Regions from separate parts of the Mediterraneibacter faecis genome, predicted to be linked through region 2. Evidence: riboswitches for the same ligand, from Rfam matches in the RefSeq annotation. Region 2 holds a riboswitch; the other holds the start of a gene.

Region 1 (16,016 bases), 1.4 Mb from region 2:
TAAGTTCCAGGCTTGGATTGAGTAGAAAAGATGCCCCAGAGCAGTTCGCTTTGGGGCTTTAATATTGTATCATTTTCTTCTATTTTCGTGTTGCATTTCGTGTTGCATAGTTTTCTAATATCGTATATTTTCACCATTTTATGAGAATTATTCTAATATGCTAGAATCCTAGAACCCTTGTATTTACTGGGAAAAACAAAAAACCCAGCAATCATAACGATTACTGGGCTTACAGGGGATGAGAGAATCGAACTCCCACCAAAGGTTTTGGAGACCCCTATCATACCATTTGACCAATCCCCTATTCAGTTGTCGCTTAACTCAAGCGACTTGTTAAGTATACCTTATGGAGTGATGAATGTCAAGAAAAAAATAAAGAAAATTCAAGAAATGTTTCAAGGATGGTTCTCTAATTCTGAATCAAATTATAACGCATTTATCCAAGCGATGCTTCGGGGGAATGTGAAAGAGATGAATACTTATATGAATGAAGTTGCACTAGCTACATTCAACAGTTTTGATACAGGAAGACATCCGTCAGGAAAAAGTCAGCCGGAGCGTTTCTATCATGGATTCGTTCTGGGACTTTTGGTAGAATTAAGAGATTGTTATGAAGTAAAGTCCAACAGAGAAAGCGGTTACGGGCGATATGATGTGATGTTAATACCAAGAGAAACGCCGGATCAGGCAATTATAAAAAAGGAAGAAGCGACCTCAAAATCACTTCTTCCTTTCTTTGTTCTCTTACAGAATTCCAAGATCCATCATTGCTTTTTTCAGAACTTCTTTATGTGCATCTTCCATCTCTGTCAGAGGTGCTCTAAGAGTTCCAACTTCTTTTCCCATCATGTTAAGAGCAGCCTTAACCGGGATCGGGTTCACTTCACAGAAGAGAGCATCAACCAGTGGAAGTGCATCTAACTGCATCTTGCGGCTACCTGCGATATCTCCTGAGAAAAATTTGTAGCACATGTCATGCACGTAAGCCGGAGCTACGTTGGAGAGAACGGAGATAACTCCGATTCCGCCAAGTGCGAGAAGCGGTACAACCTGATCATCATTTCCTGAGTAAAGATCAACGTTGCCATCACAAAGATGCATGATCTGTGCAACTGTGCTGATATTTCCAGATGCTTCTTTAATACCTACGATGTTCTCAACATCTTTCACAAGTGTTGCAACTGTCTGTGGCTGAAGTCCACATCCTGTACGGCTTGGTACATTGTACAGAATCGCCGGAATATTTACTTCATTACAAATTGCTGTGTAATGAGCAATCAGTCCGTTCTGTGTTGCTTTATTATAATATGGTGTAACGAGCAGAATTCCGTCAGCTCCATCTTCCTGAGCTTCTTTGGATAACTGGATCGCTGTTCTTGTACAATTAGAACCTGTTCCGGCGATGACCGGGATACGGTGGTTCACACGCTCAATTGCAAAACGGATTGTTGCTGCATGTTCTTCCTCTGTCATAGTAGCGGATTCACCTGTTGTTCCACAGATGACGATCGCATCTGTTCCGCCTGCAATCTGCTCCTCTAACATCTCATCTAATTTGTCATAATTGACCTCAAGATTCTCTTTCATCGGAGTAGCGATCGCTACACCTGCGCCTTTAAAAATTGCCATTCTTTTTATCCTCCTTCAACATGGTGAAACAAAGTATTACTGGTCACAGCAGGTTATTGGTTACTGTTCACTCCCGTGTCAATCACTTCGCTGATTGACACGGAGGATGCGTGTTTTGACTTGAATGCATCTCGCCCCATCGCCAAAGGCGATTTAAAATGGCGAGATGCGTTGCTGGTCGCACATCGTGTGAACAGTAACGGTTATTGCGCATAAGTTCCTTGTGAACGATAATTATAATAGCCATGAGCAGTAACTGTTTAATATACATCTATGCAAGAATGCGTAAACTGTAAATAAACATAAAAGAAACGGCAAGATGCGCCGTCCCAAAATATACATTATGTATAATTCAGATAGCTCTCCATCTTGCGATGACAGTCATGCCGCTATTCACGTCATGCCCAAGAACAAGAACTCAGGATTCTTACCCTTTCGGCATCTTTCCCTTTCCGATGAGTTCTTCTGTTCCTGACACATCCGTCACCTTACTTATGAAAAATGCAACCTCTATCTACGTTTCCGTGTTTAAGCAAATAATAACACCGAGGGTACAATGATGTCAACATGGTTTCTGGATTTCTTTCTTATTTATAGTACCCGGGTTATAAGTACACCTTATAAAAATTGATTATAATAAAGTATAACCGATTTTTTGACTTTTTTCTTATATATATGATATCATTAATTCGCTAGATGTGTGAATGACAAAGTTGTTTCATTTGCACTTTTTTTATGCTTGTATGTTTGTTTTTTGAAAAACAATCGCAAGAAACGACATAAGATAACAAGAGAAAATTGCGAGGATGAGAACCGCGATCCTTGGAAAAGGTATGTGGATAGGAAGGAGACCTACTGTGTTAACAATCGGTAATTACGTGAAAGTTAAGACACTGGAGGAGGCTTACGAGCTGAATCAGGCAAGAAACAGTCGTATCATGGGCGGTATGATGTGGATGAGATTAGGAAATGCAAGAGTGAAGACAATCATTGATATGTCGGAACTTGGTTTGAATGAGATTGAGGAGACAGACCATGTATTCCGCATTGGAGCAATGTGTACACTGCGCCAGCTGGAAGAGCATGAGGGGCTGAGAAAATTCTATGGGGACGGAATTGCAGAAAGCCTTCGTCATATTGTTGGAGTTCAGTTTAGAAATCAGGCAACAGTTGGAGGCAGTATCTATGGAAGATACGGATTTTCTGATGTGCTGACTGCATTACTGGCACTGGATACATTTGTGGAATTATATAATGGAGGAACTGTTCGACTTTCTGAGTTTGTAAACAGAAAAGCAGATAAGGATATTCTTGTATCCGTGATCGTCAGAAAGAGCAAGAGAAAATTCCGTTATGAATCAATTCGTCAGACAAAGACAGATTTTCCAGTACTGACATGTTCTGTCGTAACAGGAATTTACAGAGGTCAGGAGTCCTGGTTCTTTTCGGTAGGAGCAAGACCGATGAAAGCGGCATTGCTTGAAAAGCAGTGGGAGATCCCGAAAGATGCTACAGACGAGCAGCTCACAGAGTATGCAAAACGTGTGGCAGCAGAATTTACTTATGGAAGCAATATGCGCGGAAGTGCGGAGTACAGACAGCACCTTGCGGAGGTTCTGCTTCGCAGAGAGATGCGCTCAATTTTAGATGAATATAATGCGGAGGAGAAATAGGATGGAAGTACAGTTTACCCTGAATGGAAAGAAAGTAAGTACAGAGATCGCTGCAGATACAGTCCTTTTGAACCTTCTGCGTGATCTTGGATGTAAGAGTGTAAAATGTGGATGCGAGACAACAAACTGTGGTTTGTGTACAGTATGGATCGATGGAAAATCCCGCCTGTCATGTTCTGTTCTTGCAGCAAGCATTGACGGACATGAAGTGACAACACTTGAGGGTGTGGAGAAAGAAGCAGCAGAATTCGGCTCATTTCTTGCACAGGAAGGTGCGGAGCAGTGTGGATTCTGTTCCCCTGGATTCATTATGAACGTGCTCGCAATGTTTCGTGAATTGAAGAACCCTTCTATAGAAGAAATCAAAGAATATCTGGCAGGAAATCTGTGCCGCTGTACAGGATACATGGGACAGCTTCGTGCAATCCAGAAATATATGGAAGTCAGAAATACAGCAGTTAACATTACAGTAAAGAAAATGGGCGGGGAGGAGTAAGAATGGAAAGAATAGATAAAGTTCAGAATCTGATTCCTGAGAAACCGGAATTTGTCCACAGCAATCAGGAAAAAGGAGAAGCTATAGAATCCCTGAAGATTGTAAACCGTCCTGTCGTAAAGAAAGATGCTGCTGCACTTGTTACAGGAAAAAGTGTTTATACAAATGACCTTGCACCGTCAGACTGTCTGATTGTTAAAGTGATCAGAAGTCCATATGCACACGCATTAATTAAGGATATTAACACAGCACGTGCTGAGGCTGTACCTGGAATCGAATGTGTTCTTACATATAAAGATTGTCCGGATAAGAGATTTACAATGGCTGGTCAGACCTATCCGGAACCAAGTCCGTATGACCGTCTGATCCTTGACCAGAGAGTACGTTTCGTTGGAGATGCAGCTGCAATCGTGGCAGGAACTTCAGAGGAAGCAGTTAAGAAAGCGATGAAGCTTGTGAAGATCCAGTATGAGGTTCTTGAACCGGTACTTGATTTCCGTACAGCAAAGGATAATCCAATCCTTGTGCATCCGGAAGATAACTGGAGAAGCCTCTGCCCGGTTGGCGCAGACAACAAGAGAAATCTCTGTGCACATGATGTATGTGGAGATGGAGACGTAGAAGCAGTTCTTGCAAAATGTGATCACGTGATCGATCGCGTTTATCATACAAAGGCGAACCAGCAGGCGATGATGGAGACTTTCCGTACTTATACATATTTAGATGCATACGGAAGATTAAATGTCGTTTCATCTACACAGGTTCCGTTCCATGCAAGAAGAATCCTTGCTCATGCACTCGATATTCCGAAGAGCAAAGTACGTGTGATCAAGCCGAGAATCGGTGGAGGATTCGGTGCGAAGCAGACTGTAGTTTCCGAAGTTTATCCGGCACTTGTCACATGGAAGACAGGAAAACCGGCGAAGATCATTTACACAAGAGAAGAGTCTTTGATCGCTTCTTCACCGCGTCATGAGATGGAACTTCATGTACGTCTGGGAGCGGATAAAGAAGGAAATATTAAAGCAATCGATCTCTATACACTTTCCAACACTGGAGCATTTGGTGAGCACGGACCGACAACCGTAGGTCTTTCCGGTCACAAATCCATTCCACTTTATGGAAAGACAGAAGCATTTCGCTTTACATATGATGTCGTTTATACAAATGTTATGTCAGCAGGAGCTTACCGTGGATACGGAGCAACACAGGGACAGTTCGCTGTAGAATCAGCTGTAAATGAACTTGCAGAAGTTCTCGGAATGGACCCGACAGTGCTTCGTGAGAAGAACATGGTACGCCAGGGCGATAAGATGCCGGCTTATTATGGCGAAGTTACAAACAGCTGTACACTCGACAGATGTCTTGCCAGAGCAAAAGAAATGATCAACTGGGATGAAAAGTATCCATACCGTGATATGGGAAATGGAAAAGTACGCAGCGTCGGAGTTGCAATGTCCATGCAGGGATCTGGAATCTCAGCAGTAGATACAGGTGCGGTTGAAATCAAAGTAAATGATGACGGATTCTACAGTCTGATCATTGGAGCTACTGATATGGGAACAGGATGCGATACGATCCTTGCCCAGATGGCAGCAGAGTGTCTTGAATGTAAACCGGAAGAAGTTGTTGTATTCGGAGTAGATACAGACATCTCTCCATACGACTGTGGTTCATACGCATCCAGTACAACTTATGTAACAGGACAGGCAGTTGTTAAGACTTGTGAATCCCTTCGCAAGAAAATCTGCGAGCGTGGAGCAGAGTATCTCGGATGCAAGCCGGAAGATGTAGATTTCGATGGAGAATATGTAACAGAGCTGGCAACAGGAAAGCAGATTTCAAGAAGTCAGATTGGAAATAATGTAATGTGTTTCAGTAACGCACCACTTTCCGCAAGTGAAGCATTTTCCTCACCGGTATCTCCACCGCCATTCATGGTTGGTATGGCAGAAGTTGAGATCGACAAAGAGACAGGTGTACTTGAACTGATCGATTACGTAGCAGTCGTAGACTGCGGAACAGTTATAAATCCGAACCTTGCGCGTGTACAGGTGGAAGGCGGAATCGCACAGGGAATCGGTATGGCACTGTATGAAGATGTTGTATATAACGAAAAGGGAAAGAACTTCAGCAATTCCCTGATGCAGTATAAGATCCCGACTCGTCTTGATGTCGGAACAATCCGTGTTGAGTTCGAGAGCAGCTACGAGCCGACAGGACCGTTCGGAGCGAAGTCTATCGGAGAAATCGTAATCAATACACCGTCACCGGCAATCAGCAATGCAATCCAGAACGCGACAGGAGTGATCATTAGAGAACTGCCGATGACAGCGGAGAAAATTTACAGAGGAATTTCTGGGCGTTAGACTTGGAGTCGGGGAAGAATGAAGTGAAATAAGGAAGCTATCAACTACGATAACAACGAATGGAGTTGAATATCGTCGTTGATAGCTTTTTTACGTTGACATTGTTATTTTATTCTGCTATAGTAAATCCACATCAAAATCTCAGACGTATATTTTCTATATTTCATTTGTCTGAATGTGTTATCGAAAGGATAACTTTATCTCATATTCAAGGCTGTATCAGCAGGAGATTCCATTTTGATGAGTTACAAAATAACAAAAGAATAAGAAACCAGGAGGAAGCGTCTATGGGAAAAGCAGATGTTAATGTGAATATCTGGCTAAGTGAGAAGAAAAGATTTGCGAATTTATTTAATGGTGTGATTTATGGTGGAAGGCAGGTGATATTGCCAGAGGATTTGGAAGAAGTGAATCCTGTTTCATCTGTCAGTGTGAAAAATCGGACCGGGAAAACAAAAAACATGAAAAAATACCGCGATATCATTATGAAATGGCGAAATCAGGCTACACTTGTGTTACTTGCAAATGAATCACAGGATAAGGTTCATTATGCAATGCCGCACAAGGTAATGCTTTATGATGGAATGGATTACGAAACACAGATTCGGAATAATTGGAAAAACTTTAATGACCGACGAAAGCAGAATAAAAAAGCAGGTCAGTCGTTAGAGCATCTTACCGCAGGAGAATATCTGTCGCGATTTCGAAAAAAAGATCGATTGATACCGATTATTTCATTAGTCTTTTATTATGGTTCAGAACCGTGGGATGGACCTGTTGATCTGTATGATATGTTTCGGTTGGAAGGAACGAAAGAAGAGAAAGAAATTTTGGAGAAATATCTTCCCAATTATAAAATCAATCTTGTAGACGCAGAACGATTGGAAGATGTTGAAAAATTTTCGGATGATTTACAAGTGATATTAACTATGCTAAGATATAGGGACAGTAAGGAAGAACTGAAACACTATATTGATGAAAATAAAAAGTTTTTTCAGAATGTTGATTATGAAACAAGTCAGGCGATGAAAGCATTTTTGAACATGAAACAAATACCAAGTGAAACAGAGCAGAAGGAGGAGATGGTAGATATGTGTAAGGCAATACAGGAAATGTATGATGATGGAGTGAAAGATGGAATTCAGCAAGGAATAGCAGCAACTATTAGAACGTGTCAAAATTTGAATGCTTCTAGAATAGAGACGTTTAATAATGTTCGGAAAGAGTATAAATTAACAGAGGAGCAAACAGAGGAATACTTAAACACATATTGGAAGTGAGGCTGAAACAAATACCACGAAAAACAGAGCAGAATGAGGAGAAAGAGATGAACGCAGTAGAAGCTTTAGATGAATTACAGCGCAAAGCAAGACATGATGATAAATTAAGAGAACAGTTCATAAAGACAAGGGATGCAGAAGATCCTCTTGGAGGATTCTGCTCTGTATGTCGTGAGACGGGTTATGAACTTTATCCGATGGATATTGTGCAGGCGGGAGATGAATTTTATGCCGCAATGAAGCGCAGTACGAATGGTGGCGGAGAGAATTCACCGGTGCTTACAGGAGAGGATGACCCTTATGAATTGTTTTTTGCAGGACTACAAGAACTGTAAAAATAATTTTAGTGTATAAGCATTAGACATAAATGAACAGAAGTGATTACAAAATAGGAAGATTTATTGATGATAAAGATAATTCGCGTTGGAAGAGAGCGCTTACGAGAAGCGTACGAAATTGTGAATAAGGTAGACCAGGGGATGAACGTTCCGGAATGGTTTGTTGCAGAAACGTATGAAGAATTTGATTTCTGGATGAAGAAGGAACGAGGTCTTTTATATCTTGCTGTTGATGAAGAGGGCAAGGCGGGAGCTATGTTTTTCGTAATTTTACCGGGCGCTCACCCGGATAATCTGGGATATGATCTTGGAATGGAGGAAGAGAAACTGAAGCTTTGTGCTATGATGGATACGGCGGCTGTATTACCAGAGTTTCGAGGGCACTATTTACAATATAAAATGATGCAGCACGCGGAAGGTGATTTGAGACAGATGGGATATCGCTACCTGCTTTGTACGGTGCATCCGGAAAATGTTTTCAGCAGATCAAATGTCATGAAACAGGGGTATCAGAAGATGCTTACGAAGGAAAAATATGGCGGATTCTTAAGAGATATCTGGATGAAAAATATTATAGAATAAGAAAACAAACATCGGAATAAACATCTGATGTTTGTTTTCACAGAAATGCACTAATACGTTAATACGTGAAAAAGATAAAGCAAAATACTGATATAATATAGAAAAAAGAAAAGGTGTGTGGTATACTCTCGACATAGCCTCTGGCAGGATTGCAGAAATGCCGAGGCATTCCTGAATGGAAACTGATAGAGATATTTAACGGCAGGCTGATGAAAGGAGCAATAAAATGGAGACATATATGCAGATGCTTGGAAGACTTGCAAAGAGTGCATCCCGTGAGGCAGCAAAGCTTGGAACGAAGGCAAAGAACAGAGGGCTTCTCGCAGTAGCGAATGAACTTGTAGAAGAGAGAGAATTGATTTTACAGGAGAATGCAAAGGATATTGAAGCTGCGAAAGCGAAAGGCGTGAAGCAGTCTTTGATTGATCGATTGGCACTGACGGAACAGCGAATTGAAGACATGGCAGAAGGTCTGCGTCAGATTGCAGCACTTGATGATCCCATCGGAGAAGTGCTTGGCATGAAGACAAGACCGAACGGGCTTCGTATCGGAAAGAAACGCGTACCGCTTGGCGTTGTCGGAATTATCTATGAATCCAGACCGAATGTGACAGCAGATGCATTCGGACTTTGCTTCAAGACTGGAAATGCGGTAATTCTTCGCGGAGGAAGTGATGCGATCCATTCCAATCGGGCAATTACCCGTGTAATCAAGGAAGGACTCCGCAAAGAGAAGTTATCTCAGGATCTCATCCTTCTTGTGGAAGATACAAGCAGAGAAGTTGTAAATGAGATGATGAAGATGCATGGCTGGATCGACGTCCTGATCCCAAGAGGCGGAGCGGGACTCATTGCAAATGTTGTCGCAAACAGTACGGTTCCGGTAATTGAGACAGGAACCGGAAATTGTCATGTATATGTTGATGAGACAGCAGACATTAAGATGGCAACAGATATTATTGAAAATGCAAAGACACAGCGCCTTGGTGTGTGTAATGCATGTGAATCACTTGTGATTCATTCCAAGATAGCAGATGCAGCTTTGCCGAAGATTGTAACAAGACTGAAGGAACATGGTGTAGAGATACGTGGAGATGAGAGAGCACAGGCAATCAGTTCAGAGATTATTCCGGCAACAGAAGAAGACTGGGGAACAGAGTACCTGGATGCAATTATTTCTGTAAAGATTGTTGATTCCATCGATGAGGCAATCACACATATCAATACATACAATACAGGACATTCTGAATCCATTATTACAAAGGATTACGACAATGCATTGAGATTCCAGGATGAGATCGATGCGGCAGCGGTTTATGTAAATGCATCAACAAGATTTACAGATGGATTCGAATTCGGATTCGGTGCAGAGATCGGAATCAGCACACAGAAGCTTCATGCAAGAGGCCCGATGGGACTCGAAGCATTGACAACAACAAAGTATATTATCTTCGGAAACGGACAGATCAGGGGATAGTATAGATAGCAGGTTTTAAAATCCAGGTCAATTAGTGTAAGTTAAATAAACTTGTCTTTGACCTGGATTTTATGTATCATAATTCAAGTCAACTTATGATTTGGCTATAAGCTTGCCCGGAATTCACAAAATTACAATCCAAGTCAACAACATTTCTATAAAATCACATTCCCTCCCCCAAAAAGCATCCTATTAATAAAATAAGAAGAAAATAAAAAACTTATAAAAATAACAATCAGTGTTGACAAACAGAAATCGAGGTGCTATCTTAGTATCTGTAAGGTGTTAGCACTCAAAAACAAAGAGTGCTAATAACAAACAAAGATGAGAAGAAAGGGGAACACAGAGATGTCTGTAGAAGCTGAATTAAGTGAAAGAAAACTTACGATATTGAAAGCCATCATACAGAATTATCTGGAGACTGGCGAACCGGTCGGATCACGAACCCTTTCAAAATACACAGATTTGAAATTAAGTTCCGCAACGATAAGGAATGAGATGGCAGATCTGGAAGATCTTGGTTACATCTTCCAGCCACACACATCGGCAGGAAGAATTCCATCAGATAAGGGATATCGCTTTTATGTAGATCTTCTGATGGAGAACAAGGAGCAGGAGATCAGCAGACGAGAGGATGCACTTCTTGAAAAGACCGATAAGGTCGAGAAGGTACTCCAGCAGGCAGCAAAGGTTCTTGCTTCGAACACCAATTATGCGACGATGGTTTCCGCACCGGTCAACAGCCGGAACACATTGAAGTTCATTCAGCTATCACAGGTGGATGAAGAACAGATCGTAGCAGTCATCGTACTTGGTGGTAATGTGATCAAGAATAAGATCATTGAAGTTGGAGAAACCTTAAGTAATGAGAATCTGTTGAAGCTGAATATGCTTCTGAACACGACACTGAATGGATTATCCATTGATCAGATTACATTAGGTCTGATTGCCAGATTGAAAGAACAGGCTGGTATCCACAGCGAGGTTGTCGGTCATGTACTGGATGCAGTGGCAGAGATCATTCATGTAGATAATGACATGGAGATCTACACAAGCGGCGCAACGAATATTTTCAAATATCCGGAGCTTAGTGATAAGCAGAGCGCACAGGAGATCATCAGTGCATTTGAAGAGAAACAGCAGCTGGCAGATCTGGTGACAGAGACACTGGCAAGTGAGGAGAACAACGGCATACAGGTTTACATCGGAGATGAAACTCCGGTTAAGACCATGAAAGACTGCAGTGTTGTTACCGCCACATATGAGCTGGGAGAAGGTATGAAAGGAACGATTGGAATCATCGGTCCGAAGAGAATGGATTATGAACATGTCATGAAGACGCTGAAAACGCTGCAAAGTGAGTTGGATGCGATTTATAATAAAGAACCCAAAGAGTAATAATAGGAAGGTAGAAAGCTGGTGACAGAGAACATGAGCAAAGAAGATATGGTAAAAGAAGCTGTTGAAGAGGCAAAAGCAAAGGCTGCAAAAGAGCAGGCAGAAGCTGAAGAGACAGTAGAAACAGAAGATGCCCAGGGAGTTGAGGCTGAAGCGAAAGAAGCAACAGAGGAAGCAACTGAGACTGAAGGAGATTCAGAAGCAGCATCAGAAGGTAAGAAAAAGTTCTTCGGAAAGAAAGAGAAGAAGGACAAGAAAGACGAGAAGATCGAGGAACTCACAGACCGCGTTACTCGTCAGATGGCAGAGTTTGATAACTTCCGCAAGAGATCTGAGAAGGAGAAATCCCAGATGTACGAGATCGGAGCGAAAGATATCATAGAAAAGATTCTTCCGGTTGTAGACAACTTCGAGCGTGGACTTGGTTCCGTACCGGAGGAGGAGAAGAATGCTCCGTTCGTAGAAGGAATGGAGAAGATCTACAAACAGCTTATGACTACACTGGAATCCGTTGGAGTAAAACCAATCGAGGCAGTTGGTCAGGAATTCAATCCGGATTTCCACAACGCAGTGATGCATGTGGAAGATGAGGGGCTCGGTGAGAACATCATCGCAGAAGAATTCCAGAAAGGTTACATGTACCGTGAGAGTGTTGTAAGACACAGCATGGTAAAAGTAGCAAACTAATTTGATTTTTAACAAGATTCAGAGATTAGATAGAGGAGGAAATTTATCATGGGAAAAATTATTGGTATTGACCTTGGTACAACAAACAGCTGTGTAGCCGTTATGGAAGGTGGACAGCCAACAGTTATCGCGAATACAGAAGGCGCAAGAACAACACCGTCTGTTGTAGCATTTACAAAGACAGGAGAGCGTCTTGTAGGTGAGCCTGCAAAACGTCAGGCTGTAACAAACGCAGCAAGAACAATCTCATCCATCAAAAGAGAGATGGGAACAGATTATAAAGTAGATATTGACGATAAGAAATATTCTCCACAGGAGATTTCTGCAATGATCCTTCAGAAACTGAAAGCAGACGCAGAAGGATACCTTGGTGAGAAAGTAACAGAAGCTGTTATCACAGTTCCGGCTTACTTCAACGATGCTCAGCGTCAGGCTACAAAAGATGCAGGTAAGATCGCAGGACTTGATGTAAAACGTATCATCAACGAGCCTACAGCAGCTGCACTTGCTTATGGTCTTGACAACGAGAAAGAGCAGAAGATTATGGTTTACGACCTTGGTGGTGGTACATTCGACGTATCTGTTATCGAGATTGGTGATGGAGTTATCGAAGTACTTTCAACAGCCGGTAACAACAGACTTGGTGGAGATGACTTCGACCAGAAGATCACAGATTACATGCTTGCAGACTTCAAGGCAAAAGAAGGCGTAGATCTTTCTGCAGATAAGATGGCTCTTCAGAGATTAAGAGAAGCTGCAGAGAAAGCAAAGAAAGAGCTTTCAAGTGCAACAACAACAAATATTAACCTTCCGTTCATCACAGCAACAGCTGAAGGACCGAAGCATTTCGATATGAACCTTACAAGAGCTAAATTCGACGAGCTGACAAGAGACCTCGTAGAAAAAACTCAGGAACCGGTAAGACGTGCACTTTCTGACGCAGGAATCACAGCTTCCGAGCTTGGACAGGTACTTCTCGTTGGTGGATCAACACGTATTCCGGCTGTTCAGGAAGAAGTTAAGAGACTGACAGGCAAAGAGCCTAGCAAATCCCTTAACCCAGATGAGTGTGTAGCACTTGGTGCTTCCGTACAGGGTGGTAAACTTGCAGGAGATGCAGGCGCAGGAGACATCCTTCTTCTTGATGTAACTCCACTGTCACTGTCTATCGAGACAATGGGTGGTGTAGCTACAAGACTGATCGAGAGAAATACAACAATCCCGACAAAGAAGAGCCAGATCTTCTCAACAGCAGCAGATAACCAGACAGCTGTAGATATCAACGTTGTACAGGGTGAGAGACAGTTCGCAAGAGACAACAAGTCCCTCGGACAGTTCAGACTTGATGGAATCCCGCCGGCTCCACGTGGAATCCCGCAGATCGAAGTTACATTCGATATCGATGCAAATGGTATCGTAAATGTATCTGCTAAGGATCTTGGAACAGGTAAAGAGCAGCATATTACAATCACAGCAGGTTCTAATATGTCTGATGACGATATCGATAAAGCTGTAAAAGAAGCAGCTGAATTCGAGGCTCAGGATAAGAAACGTAAAGAAGCAATCGATACAAGAAACGAAGCAGACGCTATGGTATTCCAGACAGAGAAGGCAATCAAAGAGGTTGGCGACAAAGTCGATGCTACAGAGAAGGCAGCTGTAGAGGCTGACGTTCAGGCACTGAAAGATATCCTTGCAAAATCTGCTCCGGAGAACACAACAGAAGAGCAGGTAGCAGAGATCAAAGCTGCGAAGGAAAAACTGATGGAGAGCGCACAGAAACTGTTCACAAAGATGTATGAGCAGGCAGGTGCTGCAGCAGGTGCAGGTGCACAGGCTGGTCCTACACCAGAAGCTGGTCCGGCTCCGGATGGTTTCCAGGGTGATGATGTTGTAGACGGAGATTACAAAGAAGTCTAAAATATAGAAAAGATGCCGGTAAGACAGAAGAGAAACAGGCAGCAGGGCATCAGATAAATGAAGCATGAAGAGAAATTCTACGGAGCTTTGTAGCTTCGTAGAATTTCTTGAGGTTAAGAAAGAGATACAGAAAGGTTAGTATTTGTGTTATGGCAGAGGCAAAGAGAGATTATTATGAGGTGCTCGGCGTAAGCAAAGATGCAGATGATGCTACAATCAAGAAAGCATACCGCCAGCTTGCGAAGAAGTACCATCCAGATATGAATCCAGGGGATAAAGAAGCAGAAATAAAGTTCAAAGAGGCTTCCGAAGCCTATGCCGTTCTGAGTGACGCTGACAAACGTCGTCAGTATGATCAGTTCGGCCACGCTGCATTTGATGGCGGTGCCGGCGGCGGAGCAGGTGGATTCGGTGGCGGATTTAACTTCAATGGAGCAGATTTCAGCGACATTTTCGGAGATATCTTCGGAGATATGTTCGGTGGCTCCAGAAGAGGCGGCGCAAGCAATGGTCCTATGAAAGGGGCTAATATCAGAAAGAGCATCCGCATCACATTCGAGGAAGCTGTCTTCGGATGCGAGAAAGAACTGGATCTTGTACTGAAAGATCCTTGCGAAGACTGTCACGGCACAGGTGCAAAGCCTGGAACATCACCGGAGACATGTCCAAAGTGCGGTGGTAAAGGTCAGGTCGTATATACATCCCAGTCCTTCTTTGGAACCGTACAGAATGTACAAACATGTCCGAACTGCGGTGGTTCCGGTAAGATCGTGAAAGAGAAATGTCCGAAATGTGCAGGTACAGGATATACATCCAGCAGAAAGAAGATCAAAGTTACGATTCCGGCAGGTATTGATAACGGACAGAGCGTACGCATCCGTGAAAAAGGAGAACCGGGAGTTAATGGAGGACCGAGAGGAGATCTCCTCGTTGAGGTTAACGTATCCAGACATCCAATCTTCCAGAGACAGGATATGCATATCTTCTCAACCGTTGCGATTTCCTTCGCAGTGGCTACACTCGGTGGCGATGTGAAGATTCCAACTGTAGACGGAGACGTTCTCTACACAGTAAAACCGGGAACAAAGACAGATACAAAAGTACGTCTGAAAGGAAAGGGAGTTCCATCCCTTAGAAATACTCAGGTAAGAGGAGATCATTATGTAACATTAGTGATCCAGACACCGGAGAGATTAAGTGCAGAGGCGAAAGAGGCTCTGAGAAAATTCGATGAGCTCAGTGGAAATACACTTCATCAGCATGACAATCTTGCTACAAAATCTGAGAAATCAGAGAAAAAAGGCAAGAAAAAAGGATTCATGGATAAGATGAAAGAAGCCTTTGAAGATAAAGAATAAAAAGAGAATGATGAGAGCGGCAGCTGCTGACTGAGAGGTTGGTGGCTGCCGCTTTTTAGCATATCTAGCGATGTAAGTCGCTAATACGCTGAAGAATATGATATGGGAATAATTGAAAAGCAGATTCAGGGAATCAAGGTTAAATAGATGATTTATAGCAAGTTTCTCTTGGTCTGGTTTTCCAAAATCTTAACATGTGTCAAACATCCAGCAAAACTCATATCCAAAAAAATCCCTCCTAGAACATCTCCTTGTATTTACACGCGAAATCGGATATATTAGAAGATATTGGAAATGCGTTGCACGAAGCATCCGCAGGCATCGTAGTTGTGGGTTTTGTCTCCAACATCTTTACAAATATAGCAGAAAGAAGGTGACTTTCATCGTGAATCAGATCGTTTTGACAGGAATGGTGCTTTCTGTCGCACCGGTGGGCGAGTACGACCGCAGAGTTGTCATACTTACAAAAGAACAGGGGAAGATCTCAGCCTTTGCAAAGGGATCAAGAAGACCAAACAGTCCTCTAGTGGGAGCGGTGAATCCATTTACTTTCGGTGAATTCATGATGTATGAAGGTCGTTCTTCTTACACAATTCAGTCTGTAAATGTATCAAATTATTTTTCAGAATTGAGAGCAGATGTGGTAGGTGCATATTATGGCTTTTATTTCCTTGAGGTTGCGAATTACTATGCGAGGGAACGAAATGATGAGCGGGAACTTTTAAAATTACTTTATCAGACGATGCGTGCGCTGACAAATCCACATCTTCCGAATCAGTTGATCCGTTACATTTTCGAGTTGAAAGTGC
Region 2 (16,016 bases):
TCCCCTATTTTTCTGGAAAGCAAGGAATTCAGACCTACTGCGGTTCCGACACCCACGGCAATCATTAAAAATTGAACGGAATATACTAGCGATGCAGCGGTCAGAGCTGTTTCAGACAGTCTGGCCACAAAGATACTGTCAACAATGTTATAAAGCGATTGCACAAGTAAAGAGAGCATCAATGGAATAGCCATTGTGTACACTAAAGGACGGATTGGCATTTCTGCCAGTTTGTTTTTTGAATTCATAAGACCTCCTCGTGGCATTGCAAAAAAAGAAGCGTGAAATCTGTAAGGACAAGCAAATCCTCATGATTTCACGCTTTTACAAGCCGGCTTTCGTTATAATTATTGTTTTTCGGGTATATTATAAACGAAAGAGAAGAGAAAATGCAAGAAAAATTTATTTGATTTTGGAAAAACTGGAAATATAATTATAGTAGACGAGTAGCAGGTAAGTGTAAATCCAGTTTAGCAGCTACTCGTTTTTCGCTTTGTTAAAATAATATATTTGTTATGAAAAAGTGTGTAGCTTGTCAGCGTAAGTCCAGCTTATAAGACAAGGTGCGCACTTTTTTGTGCCAAAAAGAGAGGAGTTTAAACAAAATGTCAGAAAGCAACAAGATGAAGGAGATGCAGGTGAATAAGCTGATGATCCAAATGGGAATCCCAATAATCTTATATTACAGTCAGCAGAGAATTTGGAAGTGGCGGGCGTTTTATCGGGGAAGAAGTAGCAAAGAAACTTGGAAGTGCCTACTATGATAAAAATATTATCAGCCAGATTGCAGAAAAGTCCGGTTTAGCACCAGAATATATTCAGGAAAGTGCAGAATTGTCTCCGAAAAAAGGCTTATATTTGAAAGAAATTCCGAAGAGAGGTTTCTGCTAAATACACAATCTTACGGAGAATTGCATTGCTTGCTAATTTGTATTTTTAGCATATCTTAACTTGTGACCTGTTCCGGCATCGGACGTGATCCACATATCTCCCCTACGGCGGTTAAATATCAGGTGACAAGAATTGCAAAAGCAAATAATATGAGTGAAGAAAAAGTCAGAGATATTATTGAAAAATGCACCGACAGTAGATTTTTAGGTGTTTTTGGAGAGAAAAACCGTAAATGTTCTGAAAGTCAATTTGATGTTGGACGGTATCCTATAACTAGCGCTCTCCAAAGATGAGCAGAAGATTTCGGACTTCTGCTCATCTTTATACAATCTTAATTTCAAAACAAACTTACTTACGTCCATTTAATACAAATAAAGATAGAATAAAGAAAATATAAAAAAGAAATTAAAATTATGGGGACATAGTTATGCAACAGAAAAACAGGTCAAGACATCGGCATATGACATCATTTCAAGTGATTAGTTTAGGGTTTTTATCCGTGATTCTCTTAGGCAGTCTGCTTTTGATGCTGCCGATTGCTACAAAAAGCGGTCAGAGTACATCCTTTTCAGATGCTTTGTTTACCGCAACTTCTGCGGTTTGCGTGACGGGACTGGTTATTAAGGATACGGCAACCTACTGGTCTTTATTTGGTCAAGGAGTTATTTTATTGCTGATTCAAATCGGAGGTATGGGAATTATTACGATTGCTATTGCGATTGCTACTGTTTCCGGACGCAAAATCGGGTTGATGCAGCGAAGTACCATGCAGGAGGCAATTTCGGCTCCAACGGTGGGGGGGATTGTACGGAGAACACAATTTATTATTCGGACTACTATTCTTATCGAAATCATTGGTGCGGCTCTTTTAGCCCCTGTTTTTTGCAGGGACTTTGGGGTTTGGAAAGGAATATGGTATTCGTTGTTCCATTCTATTTCTGCTTTTTGCAATGCAGGATTTGATCTAATCGGTATAAGAACCCCTTTTTCCTCGTTGACATCTTATTCTGTACAGCCGATTGTAAATCTTGTGATTATGGTGCTGATTGTTGTAGGAGGTATTGGATTCCTTACCTGGGAGGATATAAAGAATCATAAATGGCATTTAAAAAAATACAGAATGCAAAGCAAGGTGATTTTTATGGTAACAGGACTATTGATATTCTTACCGGCTCTTTACTTTTTTTATTTTGAGTTTTCAAATGTGCCTCTTATGGAAAGAGTGTGGGTTTCCTTGTTTCAATCTGTTACGCCGAGAACTGCAGGATTTAATACAGCAGATTTGACTTTACTCAGTGAAGTTGGGCAAATGCTTATCATTATTCTGATGCTCATCGGTGGTTCGCCCGGTTCTACTGCAGGGGGTATGAAAACGACAACTCTTGCAGTGCTCGTTTCATCGGCATTATCTGTATTTAGAAAAAAGGAACACACTCATTTTTTCGGCAGACGAATTCCGGATGACACTATCAAAAATGCAGCTACGATTTTTTTGATGTATATCGTTTTATTCCTTGTCGGAGGAATGGTAATTAGCAGCACAGAAGATATTCCACTTATGACCGCTTTGTTTGAGACGGCGTCGGCAATCGGGACGGTAGGGTTATCGCTGGGAATAACTCCTGACCTGGGACTTGTTTCTCATATAATCTTGATTTGCTTGATGTTTTTGGGCAGAGTGGGCGGATTGACTTTGATTTTTGCCACCCTTTCTGAAAAAAAGTTTAACGGTTCAAAATATCCTCAGGAAAAAATCACAGTAGGTTAAAGGAGAATAAAAAATGAAATCAATATTACTTATCGGTCTGGGAAGATTCGGACGGCATATTGCTATAAAATTAGATGAATTGCACCATCAGGTGATGGCGGTAGATAAAGAAGATACCCGAGTTGATGCTGTACTTCCCTTTGTAACCAACGCTCAGATTGGGGATGCGACTAGTGAGGATTTTTTAAGTTCGCTTGGTGTTGGGAATTTTGACGTTTGTATTGTGGCAATTGGAGATGATTTTCAGAATTCATTGGAAGTAACGTCCCTTTTGAAGGAACTCGGTGCAAGAATGGTGGTGTCTCGTGCTTCTCGTGATGTTCATGCAAAATTTCTTTTAAGAAACGGCGCAGATGAAATTGTTTATCCTGAAAGGCAGCTTGCCGATTGGGTTGCGATCCGTTATAGTGCTGATCATATTCTCGACTACATAGAACTAGATGAAGAACATGCAATCTTTGAAATATCTATACCGGGAGAATGGATAGGAAAAACTATCGGTCAGTTGGATATACGAAAAAAATATAACATCAATATTATGGCACTGAAAACAAATGATATTATGAATTTGAAAATAAGTTCCGATACGCAGTTATTGAAGAATAGTACCATGCTTGTTCTCGGGGATACAAAACATATTCAAAAGTGTTTTCGTATTTAATTTTTGAAAGAAGTTGGTGATATGAAAGACTTTGTTTTACTTATAGTGGTATTGGCAGCATTTATTTATGGTTATTTTCTTATGGGAAAACTGGATAAATTTCTCGAGGAAAATGAATCCCAAAAACATATTTCAGGTTCTAAGCTTAGGATTGGATTTGAAACACCTGCAATCATAGATTCTATTGCAGATCTATTAGAACAATTTTCAAGCGAATACCCAAACTATGAGTTGAACCTGTTCTACGGTTCTGTAAGTGAAATAATAAATGGGATAGGAAATAATAAACTTGATTTTGGCTTTATAATAGAGGAATCCAATGATATTTTGAAAGATAAGTATTGTTCCTTATCCTTTCAAATAAAGCAAAGCGTCATTACTCCAGACTCTATAGACATTGCGGTACATCCAATCAACACGATTGAGAAACCAGTGAGAGTGATATGGCAAAATAACAGTAATTGTATGGAAGGTTCATTTGTAGAAAAATTGCATGATTTTTCGGAGCCTTTTCTGTTTTCGGCTACACGCCCGAATGGAAAAAAAGAAGAAAAGGTGGTATAATCTTTATATAATGTTTTTTGCACAGGGAGGTGACCGTATGGGCGAAAACAGACACAATCCGGATCAGTTATTAAAGGCAATCCAAGCCGATGAAGAAAATCGGAATAAAGGACATTTGAAAATCTTTTTCGGATATGCAGCTGGTGTGGGTAAAACCTACGCCATGTTGGAAGCGGCTCATATGGCAAAACAGCAGGGAATTGACGTGGTAGCCGGTTATATAGAACCCCACGCACGCCCCAAAACAGCAGCTCTTTTGAATGGCTTAGAAGTTCTTCCTACAAGAGAAGTTCTCTATAATGGTATGATACTGAACGAATTCGACATTGACATGGCACTGAAAAGAAAACCACAGCTTATTCTTGTGGATGAACTTGCTCATACGAATGCCGAAGGATGCCGTCATGCAAAACGGTATCAGGACATTAAGGAACTTTTGAATGCAGGGATTGATGTCTATACGACTGTCAATGTTCAGCATATTGAAAGTCTTTGTGATACAGTTTCATCCATTACGGAGATTGTTGTACAGGAACGCATTCCGGATTCTCTGTTTGATAATGCAGATCAGGTTAAATTAATGGATATTGAACCACAGGATTTGATTGACCGTTTGAATACAGGAAATGTATACAGACAGACCCAGGCAAAACAGGTGGTAGAAAATTTTTTCACAATAGAAAATTTGACAGCTCTTCGGGAGATTGCACTGCGGCGATGTGCGGATAGGGTGAATATCCTCACAGAAAATGCCCGCATTAAAAATCACGGAGATTATCATACAGACGAACATATTCTTGTTTGTCTATCTTCTTCTCCATCTAATGCAAAAATTATCCGTACCGCCGCAAGAATGGCTTCTGCTTTCAAAGGAAAGTTTACGGCTCTGTTTGTAGAAACACCGGATTTTTCAGTGATGAGCGAGGACAATATAAAACGCCTTCGTTCAAATGTTCGTCTTGCTGAGCAGCTTGGGGCAAAAATTGAAACAGTTTATGGAGAAGATATTCCGTTTCAGATTGCGGAATTTGCCCGTTTGTCCGGTGCGTCAAAGATTGTGATCGGGCGAAGTTCTGCTACAAAACGGCATTTGCTCAGCAAACCGACACTGACAGAAAAACTGATTGATTATGCCCCTAACTTGGATGTGCATATTATTCCGGATACGGTTTCTAATGCTGCAGTGTATCAGTTAAGAGGGGGCAGGAAAAAGAACCATATCGTCTTCTCTGCCACTGATACATTAAAATCTACTGCGATTCTGATTTTATCCAGTTTAGTCGGAATGATTTTCCATAATCTTGGATTTGGCGAAGCAAATATTATTACTGTTTTTGTTTTAGGCGTTCTTGTCACCGCTGTCATCACGAAACATCAGGTATACAGCCTAATTTCCTCGATTGTAAGTGTTTTGATTTTTAATTTCCTGTTTACGGAACCCCAATTTACCTTGCAGGCGTATGATCAGGGTTATCCTGTTACCTTTATTATCATGTTTTTGGCGGCATTTTTAACCGGTTCTCTTGCTATACGGATTAAAAATCAAGCAAAACAGGCGGCACAATCTGCTTACCGTACCAAAGTGTTATTTGATACAAGCCAGCTATTGCAACAGGCAAAAGATAAAAATGAAATTGTATCCACAACTTCAAATCAGCTCATTAAACTCTTGGGAAAAGATATCGTTTTTTATTTAGCTGATGGCGAAGTGTTGGATACGCCGCATATTTTTTCTGTAACTGAGGAAAATTTGGAATCATGTATTTCCGAAAATGAAAAGGCCGTTGCCGGCTGGGTATTGAAAAACAATAAACGTGCCGGATCCACAACAGGAACGCTTTCCAATGCAAAATGCCTGTACCTTGCTGTTCGCAGTAGCAGTATGGTATATGGAGTTGTTGGAATCGTGATGGGGGAAATACCTCTTGATCCATTTGAAAACAGTATTCTACTGTCCATTCTCGGAGAATGTGCTCTGGCTTTGGAAAATGAAAAAAATGCCCGCGAGAAACAGGAGGCGGCTGTCCTTGCAAAAAATGAACAGTTGCGAGCGAACCTGTTGCGTGCTATTTCACATGATTTGAGGACACCGCTGACATCCATTTCTGGTAATGCCAGTAACCTTTTGTCCAATGGCGATTCCTTTGATAATGATACAAAAAAGCAGCTATATACGGATATTTATGATGATTCTATGTGGCTGATAAACCTTGTAGAAAACCTGCTGGCTGTAACCCGGATTGAAGAAGGACGGTTGAATCTCCGTATAACGGAAGATTTGATGGATGACGTGATTACAGAAGCGTTACATCATATTAACCGAAAGAGTGAAGAACATCATATTTCTGTTGAAAGCAAAGAAGAAATTCTTCTTGCAAAAATGGATGCAAAGCTTATTGTTCAGGTGATTATCAATATTGTTGATAATGCTATCAAATATACACCTAAAAACTCTCATATTGTTATTCGGACAGAAAAACGGGGAAAACAAGCGATCGTATCTATATCGGATGACGGAAACGGAATTGCTGATGAAATAAAGCCACGGATATTCGACATGTTCTACAGCGGTGCAAATCAAATTGCAGACAGTCGCCGAAGTTTAGGACTCGGATTATCTTTGTGCAAGTCCATTATTAACGCCCACGGCGGAGAACTTACTGTTTCAGATAATCTGCCGCACGGAACAGTATTCACATTTACATTACCGGCAGGGGAGGTCAAAGTATATGAATAAGTCACTAATATTAGTTGTAGAAGATGACACATCTGTCAGAAATTTAATTACAACAACCTTAAAAGCGCACGAATACCGATATCTGACAGCGCCCAATGGTCAATCGGCAATTTTAGAAGCATCTTCACACAATCCTGACATTGTTTTACTTGATTTAGGACTTCCTGATATGGATGGTGTTGAGATTATTAAAAAAATCCGTACTTGGTCAAACATGCCAATTATCGTAATCAGTGCTCGCAGTGAAGATACCGATAAAATTGATGCGTTGGATGCTGGTGCAGATGATTATTTAACAAAGCCATTTTCTGTTGAGGAACTGCTTGCCAGACTACGAGTCACGCAAAGAAGGTTATCGATGATGCAAAAAGTATCCCCTGTCGAAACGGTTGTTTTTGTAAACGGAAAACTTCGTGTGGATTATGTTGCGGGGTGTGCCTATTTGAATGAAGAAGAGTTGCATTTAACACCTATTGAATATAAGTTGCTTTGCCTGTTGACAAGAAATATAGGAAAAGTTCTGACCCATACTTTCCTTACGCAAAGCATTTGGGGAAGTAGTTGGGATAATGATATTGCCTCCCTTCGTGTGTTTATGGCGACACTTCGTAAAAAAATCGAGAAAGAACCGAACTCTCCACAATATATCCAAACACACATTGGCGTGGGGTATCGGATGCTGAAAGTTGAGTGAACTTCACAACATTTATTATAATCAGTGAGGTGGCGGATATCTTTTCAAGTAATAATGAATAGAATATATCACTCTGTAAAAGAAGTTATAAGGTAAGCGAACAGATTGGTATAGCTTGTTAAAAATATATCAAAATCACATTGTTATTTTCCTTAAGGTGTGCTATAGTATATTTTAGTTGTGAATCGGAAAAATTAGGAGGAAAAAACAATGAACTTAAGAGAAAAATACGGTGAGTGGGGTATCATCCTTGGAGCAACAGAAGGCGTTGGAAAAGCATTTGCAGAGAAAATCGCATCTGAGGGAATGAGTGTTGTCCTGGTAGGAAGAAGAGAAGAGAAACTTCAGGAGCTTGGAAAGAGTATCAGCGAAACATATGGTGTGGATCACATGGTTATTCGTGCAGATTTTGCACAGTCCGACTGTACTGACAAGATTTTTGAAGCAACAAAAGACCTTGATATGGGATTCATGAGTTATGTTGCATGTTTCCATACATTTGGAAAATTGCAGGATACTCCGTGGGAGAAGCATGAGCAGATGATTAATGTTAATGTTATGACATTCTTGAAATGTTTCTATCATTACATGGGAATCTTTGCAAAGCAGGATCGTGGAGCTGTAATCAATGTGTCTTCTTTGACAGCAATCAGTAGTTCACCATATAACGCACAGTATGGTGCAGGAAAATCTTACATTAAGAAACTGACAGAAGCTGTGGCGGCAGAATGTGAGAGTACAAATGTAGACGTTGAGGTTATCACGTTAGGAACAACAATTACACCAAGTTTGTTAAGCAATCTTCCAGGCGGTCCAGCAGGAGAAGCTGTTATGAAGGCAGCTATGACACCGGAAGCTTGTGTAGAGGAAGCATTTGACAATCTTGGCAAATCTCTTTCTGTTATTGCAGGTGAGCACAATAAAGCAAATGTTCATAATTGGCAGGCAAATAAAACAGATGATGAATATATCCGTTATATGGGTTCATTCTATTCTAACAACTAAAAAATCAGATTTTAGATGAATCATCTTTCAGTGATTATAGTAGCTGTTTCTCTGAGTAGGGGAAACAGCTATTTTGTTTATGGGAAATATATAACTTTAAGTATCTTTAATGATAACGATATGGTAAGATGAAGTTAAGGAATAGGAGTTTTAGCCACATCATTAGGAGTAGTTGCTTTGACAGGATGCGGAGCCGAAAAGACATCCGATAAAGGAAATCAGGGTTATCGAACATTAGATGAAATCAAAGAAAGCGGTGAAATTAATATTGGAGTTTTCTAAATGAAAATTATTATAAAATAAGTCTGGCTTTTTTAAATAGAATGTGATAATATAGTAATGTTTGATAGAGGCGCGGTGATATGAGTATCCGCTGACGAGAGTCTTGGGAAGACTGTCAGTGAGAGAAAGGAGAAGCCGCCGAAGGAATGATATTCCCAGATATGATTCCTGGGCCGGATGTAGAAGATACGCCGGACTGTCACAGGTGTGGAGAGCTATCGATGACGTTAGAATTATTATGCCATGGGTGACTCACCAGCAGAGAGTGCCTATGGCATTTTTTGCGTTTAGAGAATCCCAGGCAAAACCCACTATGCTTACACACAAACTTAACAAACATAAGTTTATAGGAAAGGAAAAAAGAAAATGAGAAACAAAAGAAAAATGGGGTATGTGTTTCTGATGTCTCTGCTCATTCTGTGTTGTAGTTCAACAACAGTATTTGCCGCAGATACATCTGCCGAGTATGTACCTCAGCTCTATGCAACAATCTGGTCTCTGGTGCCGCCGGTCATTGCAATCGTACTGGCACTTATTACAAAGGAAGTTTATAGCTCCTTATTCGTTGGAATTTTAATCGGAGGTGTATTTTGGTCAGGATTTAAACCGGAAGCTACAATTTTACATGTATTTCAGGATGGAGTAGTGGGAGTACTTACAGATTCTTACAATATGGGTATTCTGGTATTTCTGGTAATTCTTGGTGTTATGGTATGTATGATGAATAAAGCCGGTGGTTCCGCAGCATTCGGACGCTGGGCGAAAGAGCATATCAAGACAAGAGCGGGTGCACAGCTTGCAACAATCGCACTTGGAGTGCTGATTTTTATTGATGATTATTTTAACTGTCTTACAGTTGGGAGCGTTATGCGTCCTGTAACAGACAGCCACAATGTATCCCGTGCGAAACTTGCATATCTGATCGATGCTACGGCAGCACCAATCTGCATTATTGCACCGATTTCTTCCTGGGCAGCAGCAGTAACAGGATTTGTTAAAGGGGAGGATGGATTTTCAATTTTTATTCGTGCAATCCCATATAACTATTATGCAATTCTTACAGTTATAATGATGGTAACACTGGTTCTTGCAAAAGAAGATTATGGTCCGATGAAGGCGCATGAGAAAAATGCGATTGAAGGGGATCTTTTTACAACAGGAGACAGACCATTTGAAAATACATCCGAAAATGCGATTTACAATAAAGGAAAAGTAATCGATCTTGTATTCCCGATTCTGTCACTTATTGTATGTTGTGTCATTGGTATGATTTATTCTGGTGGGTTCTTCTCAGGAACAGGCTTTGTAGAGGCTTTCTCCGGAAGTGATGCATCGGTTGGACTGATGCTTGGAAGTTTCTTTGCAATGGTAATTACAATTGTTTTTTATGTAGTAAGAAAAGTTCTTCGTTTTTCGGATTCTATGGCTTGCATTCCGGAAGGATTTAAGGCAATGGTTCCGGCTATCCTGATTCTTACATTTGCATGGACTCTGAAAGCAATGACAGACAGTCTCGGAGCAGCTCCATTCGTAGCTTCTGTAATGAATTCAGCAGCAGGCGGATTGATGAACCTTCTCCCAGCAATCATCTTCCTTGTAGGATGTTTCCTTGCATTTGCAACAGGTACTTCCTGGGGAACATTCGGAATTCTGATTCCAATCGTAGTTGCAGTATTCCAGGGTACGAACGAGACAATGATGATCATCTCAATCTCAGCTTGTATGGCCGGAGCAGTTTGCGGAGATCATTGTTCACCTATTTCAGATACAACAATCATGGCATCCGCAGGAGCGCAGTGTAATCATGTGAATCATGTATCCACGCAGCTTCCATATGCAATGACTGTAGCAGCGGTTTCCTGTATTACATATGTGATCGCAGGTATCTTGCAGAATGCAGTCATCTGTCTCGTGATCGGAATTGCTCTGCAGATTGGAGTTCTGCTTGCAATCAAAGCAATCACAAAAGATCACACAGGTAGGGTGAAAACAACAAACTAAAAACCAGAGAGAAAGCGAGGAGTTGATCCTCGTTTTCTTTTTACAGAAATGTAGTAAAAAAGGACGAAATGAAAAGCTTGTTAAGCGGTTCATTTCGTCCCTGTTTGTTTTATGAAATCTTATTTATCCAGATCTTTTCCTGTCAGCATCTTATATGCCTGAAGGTATTTCTCAATCGTCTTATCTACAATTTCCTGTGGAAGTGTCCAGTCGTTGTCTGGATTTGCTTTCAGCCAGTCACGGGCAAACTGTTTGTCAAAAGATGGCTGTCCATGTCCGGCTTCATAACCGTCAGCAGGCCAGAAACGGGAACTGTCAGGAGTGAGCATCTCATCTCCAATTACCATATTTCCATTTTCATCAAGTCCGAACTCAAATTTTGTATCTGCAATAATGATACCTTTGCTCAGAGCATATTCGGCACATTTCTTATAGAGAGCAATTGTGTTGTCGCGAAGTTTCTCAGCGAGTTCACGTCCTCTTCCAGGGTAATATTTTTCAAGGTGATCAACGCTCTGCTCGAATGAAATGTTCTCATCGTGATCTCCGATTTCAGCCTTTGTGGAAGGTGTATAGATTGGTTCAGGAAGTTTGTCAGATTCCTTTAATCCTTCCGGAAGTGCGATTCCACAAACAGTTCCATTTTCTTTATAGCTTTCCCAGCCACTTCCAGTGATATAACCACGAACGATACACTCGATTGGAAGCATTTCGAGTTTCTTACACATCATAGATTTTCCATCATATTTCTCCTGCTGGAAGAACTCCGGCATATCTTTTACATCAACAGAGAGCATGTGGTTAGGAAGAATGTCTTCTGTCAGATCAAACCAGAATTTGGACATCTGAGTCAGGACAGTTCCTTTCTTTGTAACTTCATTGTTGAGAATCACGTCAAAGCAGCTGATGCGGTCTGTAGCAACCATGATTAAGCTGTCTCCATTATCATAAATTTCACGAACTTTACCTTCTTTGATTGGTTTTAATTCCTGCATTTTTTCACCTCATAGAATTTTCTTAGAATTTACAACGTAACCGTACACTTTTTAGGGGAAACTGTCAAGCGGGCTGAAAACGTGGGAAGAGAGGTGTGAAAAATCATTGAAGAAGGAAAAATGTGGAAAATTGTGTTTTTTGTATAAAAACAACGGAAAAATAAAGAGAGTGATTGTGGAATACGTTAGATAAAAAGTAAAAAAAACAGAATGTTTTTGAGGTATCATAAACAAATCAGATATTATTTAATAAGAAATTATTATAGTAGAAAAGGCAGTTACACAGAAGGTGAAAGAGAATAGTAAAAAGAAATATTGACATCTATGACATATTGTAATTAAATTAGTATGTCTATTTATATAGAAGAAACGAGGGAATAGAATGATGCAGAATCATAATCAACAGAAAAAAATTGCGCTGATCAATGACTTTACAGGCTTTGGCAGATGCTCAATTGCGGTACAGATGCCGATTATTTCAATGCTGAAAGTGCAGTGTTGTGCAGTGCCTACCTCGATTTTTTCAAATCATACCGCATATGAAGATTATTATTTTACAGATTATACATCAAATATGGAAGCATATATTGAACAATGGAAGAAGCTGGATTTGAAGTTCGAAGGAATTTGTACTGGTTTTTTGGGATCAGCAGAACAGATTCGGATTGTCAGTGAGTTTATCCAGTATTTTAGAGACGAGAATACAGTGGCTGTGATCGATCCGGTGATGGGGGACAATGGGGAGGCATATTCGACTTATACGGAAGAAATGTGCAGACAGATGATTCAATTAGTCCGCTATGCGGATGTAGTTGTTCCAAATGTGACAGAGGCATGTATCTTGACAGGAACACCGTATAAGGAACGGTGGACAACGAGAGAGCTGGCAAAGATGGCAGAACAGATTGTGCAGACCGGACCAGAAAAAGTTGTGATTACAGGAATTCCACAGAAAACGTATGTATCCAACTTGTGCTATGAAAAAGGCAAAGGATACGAGATGATCCGTACACATAAAGTAGGACATTCCAGATGTGGTACGGGAGATATTTTCTCTGCAATCATTGCAGCAGATGCAGTTAATGGAGTGGAATTTACAAAATCTGTCCGAAAGGCATCCGCATTTATAAAGAAGTGCATACAAAAGTCAATTGAAATGGAAATTCCGTTGACGGATGGTGTCTGTTTTGAAGAATTAATGGGACTATTGAAATAAAAGAAAATTAAGGAGTAAACAAAAATGAATTTAGAAGAATGCTATGAAGTAATGGATAGTAACTATGATGATGTGATGAGAAGACTTGGAAGTGAAACACTGGTCCGTAAATTTGTATTGAAGTTTTTGGATGATACAAGTTTCCAGGGATTAAAAGAAGGACTTGAAAATCAGGATGCAGAACTCGCATTCCGAAGTGCACATACATTGAAAGGCGTGTGCATGAATCTTGGATTTACAAAGTTATTCGAGGTCAGCTCAGCATTAACAGAAGAGCTTCGAGACAAAGAAATCAAAGAAAACACTACAGAGATGTTTGAAGAAGTAGAACGAGAATATACCCGAACAATAGAAGCAATTAAAGGATTATGTTAAGAAGTAGACAATTGAAAAAATATAAATTTTTTCTGCCAGTAGAAATTTATCTGCTGGCAGTTTTTATAGTTGCACCACTTGCAGCGTATACTCCTTCAGCAAGGCCTGTATCAACGGAAACAACAGGTTTTTTATATGTTTTCATGATAAATTCCTTCAATGCTTTCGTGTATTACATATTATCTAACCACATTATGGAAAAATGTATAGAAATCAAGAAAAATCCTTATAAAGTGAATGACAATTCATCCAAGCAGGGTGTAGAATAGTAAAATAATGGCTGAATAGTGATTGGAAAAGGAGAAAAGGCATGCTTCAGATACAACATATTTGCAAGGAATATCGAACAGGTAATCTGATACAGAAAGCATTGGATGATGTCAGTCTGAATCTCAGAGATAATGAATTTGTTGCTATTCTGGGACCGAGTGGTTCGGGAAAGACAACGCTTCTGAATATCATTGGTGGTTTGGACCGATATGACAGCGGAGATCTGATCATCAATGGAATATCAACGAAGAAATATAAAGACAGAGACTGGGATTCTTATCGTAATCATACGATAGGATTTGTTTTCCAGAGTTATAATCTGATTCCGCATCAGACTGTTCTGGCAAATGTTGAATTGGCACTTACGATTTCGGGGATTGGCAAGTCCGAGAGAAGGAAACGTGCGACAGAAGCGCTTGAAAAGGTTGGTCTGGGTGCGCAGCTTCACAAGCGACCAAGTCAGATGTCCGGAGGACAGATGCAGCGTGTTGCGATTGCCCGGGCATTAGTGAACGATCCGGATATCCTGCTTGCAGATGAACCGACAGGTGCACTGGACAGTGATACAAGTGTGCAGGTCATGGATCTTCTTCAGGAAGTAGCGAAAGACCGTCTGGTTGTTATGGTTACACATAATCCGGAGCTTGCAGAGCAGTATGCGACAAGAATCGTTACATTAAAAGATGGTGTGATCCGTTCAGATACAGATCCGTTTGAAGTAGATGAAACGACGATGGGAGTGGCAGAACACAGGAATATGGGAAAATCCTCGATGTCATTTCTGACCGCTTTAGCTTTGAGTTTTAACAATCTGAAGACAAAGAAGGCACGAACGCTTCTGACTTCATTTGCAGGCTCAATCGGAATTATCGGAATTGCATTAATTCTGTCTCTATCTACAGGTGTGAATCAATATATTCAGAACGTAGAGGAAGAGACGCTTTCAGAATATCCTCTACAGATACAAAGTACAGGCTTTGATCTGACATCCATGATGGTCGGGATGGACAGTGCCTCTGCGGACGATAAAAAAACAGACAAAGAGAAGTCAGATACAAAGGAAAAGTCAAAGGATCAGGTTAAAGTAATTCAGATGGTGACGAATATGTTTTCCACAATGGATTCAAATGACCTTGGTGCTTTGAAGAAGTATCTTGATACTGGCAAGAGTGGAGTGGAACAATATACGAATGCTATAGAATATAAGTACAGCATTTCTCCGCAGATTTATAAAAAAAATAAAGACAGTATCCGTCAGGTGAATCCAGATCAATCCTTTTCAGCCATGGGGTTGGGTTCTTCTATAAGTACGAATAGTATGATGTCATCTATGATGAGTACAGATGTTTTTTATGAGATGCCGGAAAGCAGTAAACTTTATGAAAATCAGTATGAAGTGGAAAAGGGGCGTTGGCCAGAGAAATATAATGAATGTGTTGTGGTTCTGACTTCGAATGGCGGAATGAGTGATTTTATGCTTTATACATTGGGACTTCGTGATCCGCTGGAGCTTGATGAGATGATCCAGTCCTTTATGAAAGAGGAAAATGTTACTACACCGGATGATCTGGGAACTTATTCTTATGATGATATTATCGGAACAAAGTTCAAGCTTGTGAACAGTTCTGAGTATTATGAATATGATAGTCAGTATCAGGTCTGGAAAGATAAGACAGATAATGAAGATTATATGAAATCACTTGTAGCGAATGGGGAAGATCTTACAGTGGTTGGTATTGTGAAACCCGCTGAAGATGCGAAAGCCTCATCTCTGAGTCCGGGAATTGCATATCCTACATCATTGACGAAACATGTGGCAGAACAGGCAGCAAAAAGTGAGATTGTGAAACAGCAGCTGGCAAATCCGGATGTTAACGTATTTACAAATAAAAAATTCGGAGAGAAAGACAGTGAAAATGGATTCTCCATGGATTCTTTATTTACGGTTGACGAAGCAGCACTGCAGAAAGCATTGGGATTTGACGCAAGTGCGATGAACAATTTAGGAAATTCTCTGGATTTTGGGAATTCGTTAAATCTCAGTGAATCTATGAATTTGTCAAAAGCATTTCAGACAGGAAGTAATACGCTGGATCTGTCGGGACTTGTGAATCCAGATTCTCTGAACTTAGATCTTTCCGGAATGCCGCAGATGAATCTGGGAGAGATCGTTTCGAATCTGGATCTGAAGGTATCACCGGATGGTATGAAACAGATGGCTTGTGGACTGCTGACGGGATATCAGAAGTATGCAAAGACACATCCAGAGGCAGATTATTCAGGTCTTGGAGAGGATTTTACAGCATTTCTTAAGACAGATGCAGCAAAAAAGATTATTTCTGATAATATAAAAGATATCATAAAATCAAGCGGAATTGTGACGATTACAACCGAGAAAATACAGGAATTGATCAAAAATATTATGGCCGGATACGAACAGTATATTACGGAAAAAGGATATACAGATCCGGATCAATTTGATGAATATTTGATGGAATATCTTCAGACGGATGAAGCGAAGAAAATAATTTCAGATTGGATGTCAGAAGTTATGCCG

What was found. Region 2 has a riboswitch for lysine ahead of ACZ47Z_RS05230 (Na+/H+ antiporter NhaC family protein). Riboswitches for the same ligand answer to the same signal wherever they lie in the genome.
Region 1: it holds a riboswitch for lysine, as region 2 does, so the genes downstream of both, dapA (4-hydroxy-tetrahydrodipicolinate synthase) here and ACZ47Z_RS05230 (Na+/H+ antiporter NhaC family protein) in region 2, are expected to answer to the same signal.

What each region holds. Positions count from the first base shown of each region.
Region 1 is NZ_AP043803.1:2,497,710-2,513,725, reverse strand. It holds gene ACZ47Z_RS11785 (glycoside hydrolase family 25 protein) at 1-25, shown strand, start outside; tRNA gene ACZ47Z_RS11780 (tRNA-Trp) at 233-303, opposite strand; partial or broken gene ACZ47Z_RS11775 (PD-(D/E)XK nuclease domain-containing protein) at 355-666, shown strand; gene dapA (4-hydroxy-tetrahydrodipicolinate synthase) at 745-1,629, opposite strand; lysine riboswitch at 1,979-2,150, opposite strand; gene ACZ47Z_RS11765 (FAD binding domain-containing protein) at 2,487-3,302, shown strand; gene ACZ47Z_RS11760 ((2Fe-2S)-binding protein) at 3,304-3,798, shown strand; gene ACZ47Z_RS11755 (xanthine dehydrogenase family protein molybdopterin-binding subunit) at 3,801-6,167, shown strand; gene ACZ47Z_RS11750 (Rpn family recombination-promoting nuclease/putative transposase) at 6,455-7,447, shown strand; gene ACZ47Z_RS11745 (hypothetical protein) at 7,495-7,782, shown strand; gene ACZ47Z_RS11740 (GNAT family N-acetyltransferase) at 7,852-8,367, shown strand; gene ACZ47Z_RS11735 (glutamate-5-semialdehyde dehydrogenase) at 8,594-9,844, shown strand; gene hrcA (heat-inducible transcriptional repressor HrcA) at 10,193-11,242, shown strand; gene grpE (nucleotide exchange factor GrpE) at 11,276-11,929, shown strand; gene dnaK (molecular chaperone DnaK) at 11,978-13,849, shown strand; gene dnaJ (molecular chaperone DnaJ) at 13,999-15,207, shown strand; gene recO (DNA repair protein RecO) at 15,617-16,016, shown strand, end outside.
Region 2 is NZ_AP043803.1:1,100,762-1,116,777, forward strand. It holds gene ACZ47Z_RS05185 (MATE family efflux transporter) at 1-248, opposite strand, end outside; partial or broken gene ACZ47Z_RS05190 (cytidylate kinase-like family protein) at 682-858, shown strand; gene ACZ47Z_RS05195 (potassium-transporting ATPase subunit C) at 954-1,184, shown strand; gene ACZ47Z_RS05200 (TrkH family potassium uptake protein) at 1,319-2,659, shown strand; gene ACZ47Z_RS05205 (potassium channel family protein) at 2,673-3,320, shown strand; gene ACZ47Z_RS05210 (LysR family transcriptional regulator substrate-binding protein) at 3,342-3,884, shown strand; gene ACZ47Z_RS05215 (ATP-binding protein) at 3,922-6,621, shown strand; gene ACZ47Z_RS05220 (response regulator) at 6,614-7,315, shown strand; gene ACZ47Z_RS05225 (7beta-hydroxysteroid dehydrogenase) at 7,526-8,320, shown strand; lysine riboswitch at 8,660-8,828, shown strand; gene ACZ47Z_RS05230 (Na+/H+ antiporter NhaC family protein) at 8,969-10,603, shown strand; gene ACZ47Z_RS05235 (phosphoribosylaminoimidazolesuccinocarboxamide synthase) at 10,723-11,598, opposite strand; gene ACZ47Z_RS05240 (pyridoxamine kinase) at 11,981-12,814, shown strand; gene ACZ47Z_RS05245 (Hpt domain-containing protein) at 12,839-13,189, shown strand; gene ACZ47Z_RS05250 (ABC transporter ATP-binding protein/permease) at 13,500-16,016, shown strand, end outside.